One region of the Collibacillus ludicampi genome, then DNA from elsewhere that is predicted to be linked to it. Evidence: riboswitches for the same ligand, from Rfam matches in the RefSeq annotation. Region 1 holds a riboswitch; each other region holds the start of a gene.
The links. Region 1 has a riboswitch for cyclic di-GMP ahead of folE (GTP cyclohydrolase I FolE). Riboswitches for the same ligand answer to the same signal wherever they lie in the genome.
Positions count from the first base shown of each region.

Region 1 (4,287 bases):
TGTGACCTTTTCTTTGTTCGACCATGTGCTTACCGAAGTATTTACAGGTGAGGTAGGTTCCACGAAGATTAACGTTTATCATCTGATCAAAATCCTCGGTGGATGAGTCCAGTACGCTGGAGAACATTCCTACCCCGGCACAATTGATTAAGGCATCGACGGACCCAAAGTGTTCAAGGGAAACGCTTACGAACTTCTGAACGGAGGATTCATCCGTAACATCGAGCGGGACAGGTAGAACACTTCCTCCCTCGGTATCTATTTGATGGGCCAGATCATGTAATTCTTTTTCGTTTCTACTTCCAATAATTAACTTGGCCCCTAACTTACGGAGTTGAATGGCTGTTTCTTTCCCTATTCCACGGCTTGCTCCCGTAATGGCAACCGTTTTACCTTGCAGCTGCTTTGTATCCATTAGGCCTCAACACCTCTTTTTGATCCGAAGTATTCAAAGTAGTTTTTCTCCGTTTCCCAAAGACCGATTTTATGCAGATTGGGAAGATGGGGCGCTAGAAGCTTCCAAATGACGATTGCGACATTCTCCGAAGTAGGATTCAGTTCTTTGAATTCTTCCGTATCTAAGTTCAAATGTTTGTGATCAAACTTCTGTAGAACAATACTCTCTACGATTTGATCCAATTCTGCTAAATTGATAATCATACCGGTGACTGGATCAGGTTCGCCGGCTACCGTTACATCGAGATAATAGTTATGTCCATGGCCATGAGGGTTATTGCATTTACCAAAGATCTTTACATTTTCCTCCGCAGAGAGTTTATCACTATGTAAACGGTGGGCCGTACAGAAATGATATTTCCGGGTTAACGTCACCATGGACCCATCCTCCTTTTCGGAATACAAAAATGGATTTTCCCAAAGTCTAATTCTATGTAATTCACTATCGGGCATGTTACCTTGTAAGGAGTTCCAAAGATAGCTCACGATATTTTCGGTGGTTGGAATGTGTTTACGGAAATAGGGATGTTCCCGATCTAAAAATCTTCCATCCAATTCTTCGTTTACTAGATGCTTGACTACACGATCCACCTCCGTGATATTAACGACAATCCCTGATCTTTCATCGACGTCTCCTTTCACCATCACTTCTAGCGTATAGTCATGACCGTGGCCATTGGGATTGCTGCAGGGTCCGAACACGCGTCGATTTTCTTCATCACTCCATGATGGGACACGATAAACATGGGTAGCGGAAAAGGATAGTTTTCTAGACATGTAGATCTTCATTTTCCTCCTCCTTTTCCTACTACTCTCTGATTAAAGATTGCTCGAATTCACGGACCAACGCCTCGTTCTTACGGAATATACCTTTCTTTACAGTGGTTACTGTGACACTTCCTGGCTTCTTCACCCCTCGGGCACACATGCATAGATGGGTTCCTTCTAATGTCACGATGACCCCTTCGGGTTTCAAAACATCGGTGATCGCCTCCGCGATTTGTTGTGTCATTCGTTCCTGTACTTGCGGACGTTTGGATGTCAGCTCTACCAAGCGGGCAAACTTACTGAGTCCAACCACACGTCCATTAGGGATATACCCGATGTGCGCCTTACCATAGAAAGGTATAAGGTGGTGTTCGCAAAACGTATAGTAGCTGATGTCTTTCACTACAACCATTCCTTCGTATTCTTCTTCGAAGGTTGTGGTTAAGGCGGTTTTGGGATCTACCCCTACTCCTCCGAAAACTTCTGCGTACATTTTTGATACCCGCTTGGGCGTATCCAGAAGTCCTTCTCGATTTGGGTTTTCTCCTATCAATTCTAAGATCGATCGAATATGTTGTTCCAAAAGCTCCTGTTTTGTTATTGTTGCCATGTATTTACACCTCGCCTTTATTTATCGGAAATTTCTGTAATATAAAGAAGGCATAAAAAACCCACCTTGTTCAAGGTGGTTTCCAAATTCCACCTCTTCGGTAACTGGCTGGCATAGTCATTGACCGTAGCCCCTCTAGTTTTGCGTCCCTGGCTTTCGACAGGTTTGCCATTTATCGGAAGGTTTAATTTAGTACTTTTTCGCTATTATACCATATTCCCCTCGAATTCGACACGTTTCTACAAATTTCGATTAAATTCTCGTTGGCAGTAAATTGTTGCAACAGGAAATCATTTTGGTTTCTGCTTTTTGAAAGCGATTTCTCCTTGTCTAGATTTGTGAGACTGCTTGACTCGCGAAGTGTCTTAGAATGATATACCGGAATTTCTTTTGTGCAGTTCGCATTGGAAATACAACGTCATTTTTCGACATATTTAGGCTATTTTTTGTCGATTTATTGCATTTTTTGTCGAAAGACTATAGAATACAACCATAGGGTCCCATCCCCCATTGCTTTGAACATATCCAATCTCTTATATTTCTCGCGGTTATCCTTACCGCATCTTTTTTATCAATGTTATAAGTACGAACGAAAAAACCGCTTGAAAAGCGGTTTTAAATGAACTATCCAATCGATTGTATCTGTTCTTTGATCTTCTCTGCTAAAGGGGTTGCTTCTAATTCCCCTTTTAATTTTCGATATTCATCAAGAAATGAAGAGACATCGGGCTTTACACCTTTTTGTTTACACTCACGGGCCATGAGACGAAGATAGTAAAGAAACATTACTTCCGAGAATGTCGTCTCAGTTTTCGGAGTACGGCTGAGATGTTCACCTGTTTTTATAATCCCTTTTTTTATTTGATCAACCTTTCGCCGAACACTTGAAAATGGAAGCCCTAGAGATATTGAAAGTTGCCGGATCGACATGTGATGAAGATTTTCCTTTATGAAGGCAACTTCCGAATGCGTCCAACAATGATGTACCATCGAACGATTCTTGTATCTCTTTTCCCCCATTGTCTTAAATTTTCCTCTCTCTCTAATTTTGATCTGTACAATTTGCTTTCGTAAAAAAATAAAGAATTCCACCTTGAACATGGTGGAATTCTTTATTCCACCTCTTCGGTAACTGGCTGGCATAGTCACTGACCGTAGCCCCTATAGTTTTGCGTCCCTGGCTTTCGCCAAGTTTGCCATTATCGGAAGGTTTGATGTTAATATTGAATTATATACCTCTATTTTTCTACATAATTTTACTAAATACAAGTGTTTCGATGATGACTAATACCGCCAGGTAAAACCAAGAACCCTGTGATCCAATAGGAACACAGGGTTCTTGTCATTCTGTAAAACCGTTAACTTTTCTGTTGTACGGTAATCTGCGCATTGTCTTTCAACAGAGGGAGTTGGCTGGTGATCACCGAGTCACCGTCATTCAGTCCGCTGGTAACCAGCGTTTGGGATCCTTCCTGTTGCGCGATGGTCACTTCTTTGCGTCGAGCCTGATTGTGATCCGCTACATAGACATAAGATTTGCCATTGTCTTGCACGACTGCCGCCGTTGGGATAACGATTCCTTGTTTCGCGTCAGGTGCGAGCAGATTCACTTCCGTCACCATCCCTGATTTCAGGATCAGGTCTTTGTTGGGAACGGAAATCAGCACCGGATATCCTTTACCTTTTTCATCGAGAGGACTGATATTTTTCACTTGACCCTTGAAATACTGGTTGAGCGCGACCGCCTTCACCATGACCGGATCGCCGACTTTCAAATGGTTGATTGCATTCGCCGGTACATAGACGAGAATCTTCACCGTATCCAAGTTGGCGACCACGAGAACCGGTTGAGGCATTTGCGGAGAGACCATATCGCCGATCTCCGCGTTTTTCACACCGATAATCCCGTTGATCGGGGAGGTGACGGTCGCATCGGCAAGCTGATCCTGCGCGGTTTTCAAGTTGACCTGTGCCTGAACAAGAGCTTTGCGGCTCGCTTCGATGCCCGCCGTGCTTTGCGCAACCTCCACCTGTTGCTGTGCCGTCTGATAGCCCTCATTCGCGTTCCCCAGCGCCTGTTGCGCAGTAGCGAGCGCCCCTTTGGCCGCATCCAATTGTTCCTGCGCTCTTTGGTAATTCGCTTGCGCATTGACATAAGTTGTTTCCGCTTGTTCCAAATCCTTCTTCGAGGCCGCATTTTGCGCGTACAATTGTTCATAACGTTGCTTGTTGGTTGTCGCGTCATCCAACGCTTGTTTCGCGATGGTCAACGCATTTTCCAACTGCTGCACTTGGCTCTGTGCTTGCGTCAGGCCGTTTTGCGCCTGGATCACCCCGCTTTTCGCCTGAACAGCCGCGCCGTTCGCTTGATTCACCGAAGCTTGCTGCTGCGTTTCCGCCGTTTGCACGGCCGCCTGTGCCGCTTCCACAGCCGCCTGTGCACGGGCAACGGC
Region 1 is NZ_BOQE01000001.1:1,121,846-1,126,132, forward strand. It holds gene DNHGIG_RS05665 (SDR family oxidoreductase) at 1-415, opposite strand, end outside; gene DNHGIG_RS05670 (6-carboxytetrahydropterin synthase) at 415-1,245, opposite strand; gene folE (GTP cyclohydrolase I FolE) at 1,265-1,834, opposite strand; cyclic di-GMP riboswitch class I at 1,931-2,014, opposite strand; gene DNHGIG_RS05680 (hypothetical protein) at 2,459-2,854, opposite strand; cyclic di-GMP riboswitch class I at 2,959-3,042, opposite strand; gene DNHGIG_RS05685 (efflux RND transporter periplasmic adaptor subunit) at 3,193-4,287, opposite strand, start outside.

Region 2 (4,287 bases), 2.2 Mb from region 1:
TTTAAACGACCAACATCCTCAATTCCTAATAACTCCGCCACTTGTTTCTTGGTCTTACCTTGTAATCTCATCTCCACCGCTTGCTTTTTTAACTCAAAACTATATGTCTTAAATTTCTGTCCCTTTTTTGCCATAACAAAGATGCACCCCCTAAAGTATTATGGATGTTCCCTAGGGGTTTTTCCACTGTCTACTTTAAGGGGTGCACACTAACCTTCGGGTGCTTTTTCTTTTGCATTGAGGTGATCATCATGCCGCAACGACAACAGAAACCATGCGCTCATATCGGATGCCCGAACCTCACAAGAGAGCGATACTGTGAGCATCACAAGCAACAGGCATGAATTTGTATATATCAAGACGAGAGGCTGAATCTGAGGTTGAGAGACGTGAGCGAGAGGCTGAGCCAGAGAGACGTCGCCGTACCACAGGTCGTCGGTGATCGAGAGTCAGAGAAGAGATTTTCCGGCCTAGCCGGGACTCCTACATATTCTCCAATCTCCCCACCGCCTCCGCCTCAAGCATCGGCGGCATGTACGGTGCCCTCTTAATTTGCCCCTTCTCCTTATACTCCACCATCACACCCACAGTCGCCATTCCTTTTTATGTAACTGCCTCCTTAAGGCGACCATCTCTTCCGAGATTCTTCCCTTCACAGATTTAAATATTCCATGTGTCCAGGGTTGCGAAGTCTTCATCTCTCGCTCGATCATCTTCAACATCAGCTCTCGAAGCAAGAACTCGCGGATCAATTCAGTTGCGCGTACTTCCATTATGATCACCTATAACGAGAACGTATGTTCTTATTATAGTGTTCTGATCTGCGAATGAAAATACAAAACCCTAGCGTGTAGCTGAGGAACATATACTGCCTTGTGAGGTGATCGTGAGGATAATTTACAAATAATAGGCAAAAGTTTAGTCATTCACCCATGTACACACGTAATATGTTAGTGGTATTACACTGGGCGTATGTGCTTGAGTAAACTGAACTTCACCGGAAATGAGGGGAGAGTCGTAATTGTGGATATGAAAGCCCTCTACGACCCACAATTCGTTATTAATGCAGGATGCGCACCTTATGGCCCTCCCGGCCCACCAGGACCAAAGAGGATGGGGATACAAGAGCCAATTGGTACTCAGGGTCCTCCAGGACGACAAGTACCTGCCATACCTGGTGTACCTGCCATACCTGGTGTACCTGCCATACCTGGTGTACCTGCCATACCCTTCTGGACATACTGGATCTACTGGACCTATTGAAGACTTTTATTTCCCAACCTCATATAATAAGAACATACGTTCTTGTTTTGGGGAGGGAAAACAACATGCGAATAATCGACGGAAACATCTTCGAATCCATGCGCATCATTCTTCCGGAACATCGTGCGACCATGCGGCGTTTGGAAAAGGAAGCAAAAGGGCAGCCGCGACCTGTCTTAGATGAACAAAAGATTGAGGAGATGTCGCGTGTACTTACCGATGCAATCCAGGATTCAAGACCCGTTAAGGTAACAATGTATAATCCGTTCGGGCATGAACTGGTGGTAATGGTCCCAGAGAAGATTGATTCGTATGCCAAGACATTGACGGGTAAGGATCTAGATGGAAATGTACGGTACATTCCACTGACAGACCTTATAGATGTAGAATGACCAACCTTACTCGGGTTGGTTTTCTTTTTCCTCACCCCTGTTAATAATACATTTATTTAACCTCTCTAAAATACACTCCACCGAATCGTTCTTCACATTCCCGACGAGTGGCGATACCGGATACGCTCTCATCTCCTCAGCAGGGTAGGGCACAAGCAATGACTGTAGTAACTTAACATCCTGCTTCTTCCGATCCATCCAGATCGCTTCATCTTCAGGCCGAAGAATCACCGGCATACGGTCGTGGATCTCGCCATCCTCCACATAGTCACTCCCCTGTGTGTCCAAGTGAAAGTGCACGTATGTACATTCGAACCAGCCGACCATCCCAAACAAGTTGCCACTACGAGGGCTTAGTCCTGCAACATAAAATAATAAGACTTGTATTTTGTCATATTTTGTAGAAAAATAGATGAAGAAAATTAATACTACTAAAATCAAACCTCCGATAATGGCAAACTTGGCGAAAGCCAGGGACGCAAAGCTATAGGGGCTACGGTCAATGACTATGCCAGCCAGTTACCGAAGAGGTGGAAAGAAGAATTCCGCCTTGTTCAAGTGATTTAAGCAGGGTGGAATTCTTTTTCTTTTTGAAAACCATTAGCATAGATCAAAATTAGAGAGAGGGAATTTAAAGCAATGGGGGAAAAGAGATACAAGAATCGTTCGATGGTACATCATTGTTGGACGCATTCGGAAGTTGCCTACATAAAGGAAAATCTTCCTCACATGTCGATCCGGCAACTTTCAATATCTCTAGGGCTTCCATTTTCTAGTGTTCGGCGCAAAGTTGATCAAATAAAAAAAGGGATTATAAAAACAGGTGAACATCTCAGCCGTAGTCCAAAAACTGAGACGACATTCTCGGAAGTGATGTTTCTTTACTATCTTCGTCTCATGGCTCGAGAATGTAAACAAAAAGGTATAAAACCAGATGTTTCTTCATTTCTTGAAGAATATCGAAATTTAAAAGATGAATTAGAAGCAACCCCCTTAGCAGAGAAGATCAAAGAAAAAATACAATCCAATGGATAATTCGTTTTAAACCGCTTTTTAGCGGTTTTTTCGTTCGTTTTATAAATAGAAAAAAATGCGGTAAAGATAACCGCGAAAAATATAGAGATGGGATATGTTCAAAGCAATAGGGGATGGGTGTCCCACTCTTGTATTTTATTACTTTTCGACAAAAAGCGCAATAAATCGACAATAATTTTTCTCCACGTTTGATCCACTAAGAAAATGAGATTGCTCATCAACTGTCTACGTACTTTAACAAACTCGTTGGCGACCATCTCCTTAAGAGTCTGGAACACACCACTTGGAAAGATGGAACACATCAAACATGCAAAGAAACCAGAAACTAGTTTAAGGGGCTTAAGAGGTACGATTGTCTTTTTTCGGGTCCAATACCTCCGGTAACACTAGACGGCTTCTTTATTCAAAATAAAAGGTTCCACCTGTATTGGAAGAACACTTTTTGTATACCAACATTACTATTAACTAACTATCTATAAGCCTGTTCAATAATCGCGTAAAACCCTTTGTCCGGTTTAAAAAACAACTCAATCGGTGCGCGATAATAATCCCTTAAATTAATTTCGGCCTGAAGAAAAACATTTCGGGAAACTTTGCTCGAATTTGCCCGCGATGATTATTCACCATCGTAGATGGAGTAGCGTTCGTTGGGCGTATCGTTGCGCTAGATCAAGCAGGTCTTCAAATGGCACTGATCCCCCCTGTTCTCATATTTCCTACATGTTCCATCGTCAACATCAGCTTTGCTGAACTTGATGATCTCTAACCTAGTTGGTCCCAGCTAGATACCACAAATTCCCTAAGGGAGAGATTTGAGTCCTTGGTAGATATATCCCTTCACCTATAAAGAGGTATTATTTATAAAAACAATGAATCTAATTAAATAAAAAAAGAGGAGTTAAAAAATTACTCCCCGTGAAAATGATTCAATTAACTAAAAAAATCGTCGTCTAAGAGCGAAGAGTAGGAAGAAGGGGATAAAGAAGAATGGGTTGAAAAAGGGTCTAAAAAATTGGACAGTCTCGTAATCCGGTTTCAACGAATGATCCGTGTATTTTACTTTCAGGTCTTCTGATTCACCAACGACTCCTGTCATTCTTCCACGAGGCATTGCAAGAACAATTCCGTCCGGACGAACTTCATGCAAGATACCATAATGTACTCCGTATGCCGAATGACATTCTACCCACTGTCCGAGAAGGCTTCTGCAATATGCTGGACTCACACTCATAGACTCACCTCCCAGAAATTAAATAGCCCAAATCAAGCTTCCTGGTTTGAGCAAACACCAAAAAAAGGGGATGAACTATATACAGTCATACCGCCCCTGTAGACGAATCTACAGAGGCGTTCAGGAGGAATTTTTTATTTCTGTATTTATGGAGATTAGTAGGTTCCAGGAATGAGCAGGATAAACAGCACGAAAATGATTAGGAATACTACTGCCCAACGAGTAAAACCACCGAATGTTCCGTACATGATACTGTCTCCTTTCTTTAAAAGAACTCCTTTAATACGGTACTCCAGTGAGAGAAACACCAAGGACATTACAATTTAGCACGAGTAAGGAGCTGCTGCTGCAGGAGCAGCACCAGAG
Region 2 is NZ_BOQE01000001.1:3,288,439-3,292,725, forward strand. It holds gene DNHGIG_RS16690 (helix-turn-helix domain-containing protein) at 1-134, opposite strand, end outside; gene DNHGIG_RS21225 (DUF8602 domain-containing protein) at 252-344, shown strand; gene DNHGIG_RS16695 (hypothetical protein) at 579-773, opposite strand; gene DNHGIG_RS16700 (hypothetical protein) at 1,024-1,263, shown strand; gene DNHGIG_RS16705 (YolD-like family protein) at 1,329-1,655, shown strand; gene DNHGIG_RS21095 (SOS response-associated peptidase family protein) at 1,662-2,096, opposite strand; cyclic di-GMP riboswitch class I at 2,099-2,182, shown strand; gene DNHGIG_RS16715 (hypothetical protein) at 2,385-2,690, shown strand; gene DNHGIG_RS16720 (hypothetical protein) at 3,625-3,921, opposite strand; gene DNHGIG_RS16725 (hypothetical protein) at 4,245-4,287, opposite strand, start outside.
Region 2: another riboswitch for cyclic di-GMP. It lies ahead of DNHGIG_RS16715 (hypothetical protein); the one in region 1 lies ahead of folE (GTP cyclohydrolase I FolE).

Region 3 (4,287 bases), on a different contig from region 1:
TCTTGTGCATGTCACTATCACCATCTATGTTTCGATAAGATTAACTTTAAGCAGATACACCTTTATAATGATGAAATTGAAACAGATTCACTTCTTCATTGGATAATAACTTATCTATACGATCCGCTAAGATACCAGTAATTAAGTCTTTATAATTGATCCCCATTTCCTTTAGTCCGAGACAAACGATACTGGTTATATTATCAGCGGGTCTTTTCAAATCCGGTTTCGGATTAACCTCAAGTATATTCAAGTTTCCATTTTCATCAGCTCTAATATCCAATCGAATCAGAGATGATAAATGGAATGCTTCATAAACTTTTTGTGTGATTTGAACAATATCAGATAGAAGTTTTTCTTCTTTCTTTCCATTTAACAACGTTACCCTTTTTTCACTAATTTGTTTTTGATCCATAGAAGTAAAAATCATTTCCCCTGGTTCAAACACACGTTCCGACACAGAAAAAACTTGAGGATCTGGATGTTTAAAGAATTGACCCTCTTTATACTGTACATGTCCATATACAGAGGCGCAAAATTCCCTACCCGATAAATATTTTTCAATCATGACAAGATTATGAGTTTGATTATATACTTCTTTTACTTTCACTGTTAAATCACTGAGTTTTTCAACGTAATGAACATGTAAAGAAGCTCTTCCTGATACCGGTTTAACAATAAATGGGCCGTCATATTTGGCAAAGGTATTTTGAAATTCCTCGTTGGCAGATGGTAGAAAGTCTCCTTTCGAACCATCCCAGGTGACAAATGGAGCGGTTGGGATCCCGTAACTATGTAATAAATGTTTGAATATATGTTTATTATCTAATAAAGTTGCGTTGATTGGATTATGTCCAACATACGGGATACCCAACATTTCTAATATTCCAGCCGTATGTGACATTGGGTTAATTCCTTGAACCCCACCAGTGTTGAGCCAAACGAATTGTATTTGTTCTTTTTTCAGGTTATCGATAAGGGACATATCATCTGGAAAAATAGTGACCCATTGAAATCCATTTTCACGAAGAGCATTTTGAATATCATATGCTACTGTCTTATAACTTTTCCATGATCTATAATTCCGTGTCTTATTAATGACTGCATTTTCCTCACTACTGTCCCCACCGTACACAACAGCAATTCGTAAATGTTTACGTATCTCTTCCATAAGGTCAGGAAGCTGAAAAAAACTATAACGTCCAAATCTTGACATAAAATATCACCCTCTTATCTAAATATATATTTTATTAATATTCTATTTAATAAATAGAATATCAATATCTTGTTAAATACTATGTGATTTTTTGTTAATTTTCGTTGAATATTTGTATCATTACCCAATTAATTATAATATTAACCATTTATATATAAATTTTCCTTATGCGATAGGAATCCCTGATCATTTCCTTCTTTGCTAAAACAGGTCGTCTAGCGAAGATGGTTATAATAGAAATGTTCTCGGTTATGATGCATTGACTAGTCACACCAATTTGGTGCAAAAGAGATCCTCTTTGAGGGTCTTTTTTGCATCGACATAATATGTCGAAGTTTGTCGATATATTGAAATTTTTGTCGAAGAAGCATAAAATATTGAAGTGTAAGCGAATCATCCATCTAGCATGACATCAGTGCGGTAAGCCATACCGCATCTTTTTTTATTCGATTTTATAATACGCACGAAAAAAAGCGCTAAAGAGCGGTTTCAAACGAACGATCCAATCGATTCATTTGTTTTTTGATTGTCTTTGCTATGGGGGTTGCTTCTAATTCCCCTTTTAAGTTTCGATATTCATCAAGAAATGAAGAGACATCCGGCTTTATACCTTTTTTCTTGCATTCTCGGGCCATAACACGAAGATAGTAAAGAAACACCACTTCCGAGAATATGGTATCAGTTTTCGGATTACGGCTGAGATGTTCACCTGTTTTTATAATTCCTTTTTTTATTTGATCAACCTTACGCCGAACACTTGAAAATGGAAGCCCTAGAGACATGGAAAGTTGCCGGATCGACATGTGATGAAGATTTTCTTTTATGAAGGCAACTTCCGAATGCGTCCAACAATGATGTACCATCGAACGATTCTTGTATCTCTTCTCCCCCATTGCTTTACATTTCCCTCTTTCTAATTTTGATCTACTAATTGCTTTCGAAAAAGTAAAGAAATCCACCTTACATAAGGTGGATTTCTTTATTCCACCTCTTCGGTAACTGGCTGGCATAGTCATTGACCGTAGCCCCTCTAGCTTTGCGTCCCTGGCTTTCGCCAGGTTTGCCATTATCGGAGGTTAGATTTTAGTAGTGTAAATTTCTTCCCTTATTTTTATACAAAATATGACAAAATACAAGTCTTAGTTTTTTATGTTACAGGACCAATCCCTCGTAAACAAACGTAAACACATAGTTTTTGTAAAGTGGTGTAACAAAAATTCTTGGCATTGGATTTTGTGTTGAGTCCCAATTGGGGACTGTGGAGTGATAGGTCGCTCATCGTTATTTCACACTCAAAAATTGAAGGAATTATAGGTTATGCTCGGAGTTTCTTCTTGTATCCATCGGTTGATTCGTTTATTGAGAACACAAAATTTGACCGTAAATGAACCATATTTTTTTATAACGTCTGATTTCTTCATGCCATGTTCAGCGAGGGTATGACGATTCAAAACCACTTCTGCCACGTAATTACATCCTGGAAACGAGCAACGTTCCATTCTATATCCACCCCTAGCCCCCATGAAAAATTGATTGTTCAAAAATGAAGAGATGGAGCTTTTTTCCCCCATTGCTTTAAATATCCCTCTCTCTAAATTTTCTATACTAAATTTATTATTTCATAATTAATTTAATGTAAAGGTAACGAAAAAGTTTATAAAACATATCACTGATCTTTTGTCGTTAGTATGACCTTTACTGTTGGTGGTGTTAAAGAGAGATAGGAATCTCTGTCATAAAAATTCTTGGCATTGGAACTTGTGGTAAGTCCCATATGGGGACTATCGAGTGATTAGGTATAATCAGAGTGTCTGATGACTCATTCGTTGAAGGAAGGCTAAAGTGTCTATAGCGGTGCAAGAAATCATCCATAATTTCATCCATGCGATGGATCTTTTTATTCAAGATGTCCTCCTGTATTTGGCTGATTTCCTCATACAGCTCCTTAAACTTCTGATTCAACGTAAACCCGTCCACCCCATCTCTCTGGATTCCCCATTCTTCAATATGATCCAGAATTCGTTGCAGATCGGCTGGAGTCCGGCATTTCCGCAGAATTTTAAGGTAGGAATCGTATTTCAAAAGGCCCGGATAATCGAGGGGATCGTCATGCGTGATCCGCTCCGAAATTTGTTTTCTCAGTTCCTCTTCCAGATTCTTTTCAAACTCGTATTCCTGCTGGTGTTTTTGACGGGCTTTTTCCCTAACGATATAGACGATCATCTTTCCGAGTCCTGAAAAAAAGCCCCCTGCCTGTAATTCCTTCGGAGAAGAAGAAAACCGTTGTGCCTCCTGCATGATCTGTTGGCCGGTCATTCCCTCCGTATTCATTCCTAGCGCATCCAATACGTCTCTTGTCGCTTGAACGACTTGTGGATCGTAAGGAGCCGCCGCATGGAGTGTCTCTGCATGGGCGATCGACGGACTTCGAAGCGCTAGGGACACGGAGATCGCCCCAAGGATGCCGAGCAGCTTGTGATGTTCGCAGGCTTTGATCTTGACGACCGTCCAGATGTGATTAGCTTTCGTTTCCCGCCGAACGTACCATACGATGAGCTTCATGTTGGCTTCCCCCAAACAGTAAGGTTTCAAGATCGTCATCATGGGCTCCAATGATAAAGCGAATGTCTTTGTTCGATTGACTGTCCTTTATGCGTCTTTCGAGATTGAAAGCTCGTTCTTTTCCGGATGTGAGAACTACAATCGGGAAAAAGGGAGCACCCGGAAATCGTTTTTGGATGGCTCCGGATCGTTCCAATGACTCGTATTTCTCTACTTTTTCGTGAATGATGCGGCGTATGGTTTCCTCACCGGTATCCACTTCCCAAAATGTACCCATCTTTTTATCCCCCACTTGTAGAATGGACAAGGCATCCGGATGAATGCGTTCGCGGCCATAGATCCGTTCCGTGACATTGGTCTGAAAAGAGAGGAGTTGGTAGCGTGGATTTCGCAAGGATAAGTGTCTGAGATTCAAATATACGTCCACGATTTTAAGATAGTGATCAATTTTTGGATTATCTTTCCTCATAACGCGAATACTACCTTCATCGAGTCCCTTGTGACGAATG
Region 3 is NZ_BOQE01000002.1:34,040-38,326, forward strand. It holds gene DNHGIG_RS20545 (D-alanine--D-alanine ligase family protein) at 47-1,216, opposite strand; gene DNHGIG_RS20550 (hypothetical protein) at 1,693-2,109, opposite strand; cyclic di-GMP riboswitch class I at 2,208-2,291, opposite strand; gene DNHGIG_RS20555 (hypothetical protein) at 2,927-3,778, opposite strand; gene DNHGIG_RS20560 (replication-relaxation family protein) at 3,735-4,287, opposite strand, start outside.
Region 3: another riboswitch for cyclic di-GMP. It lies ahead of DNHGIG_RS20550 (hypothetical protein); the one in region 1 lies ahead of folE (GTP cyclohydrolase I FolE).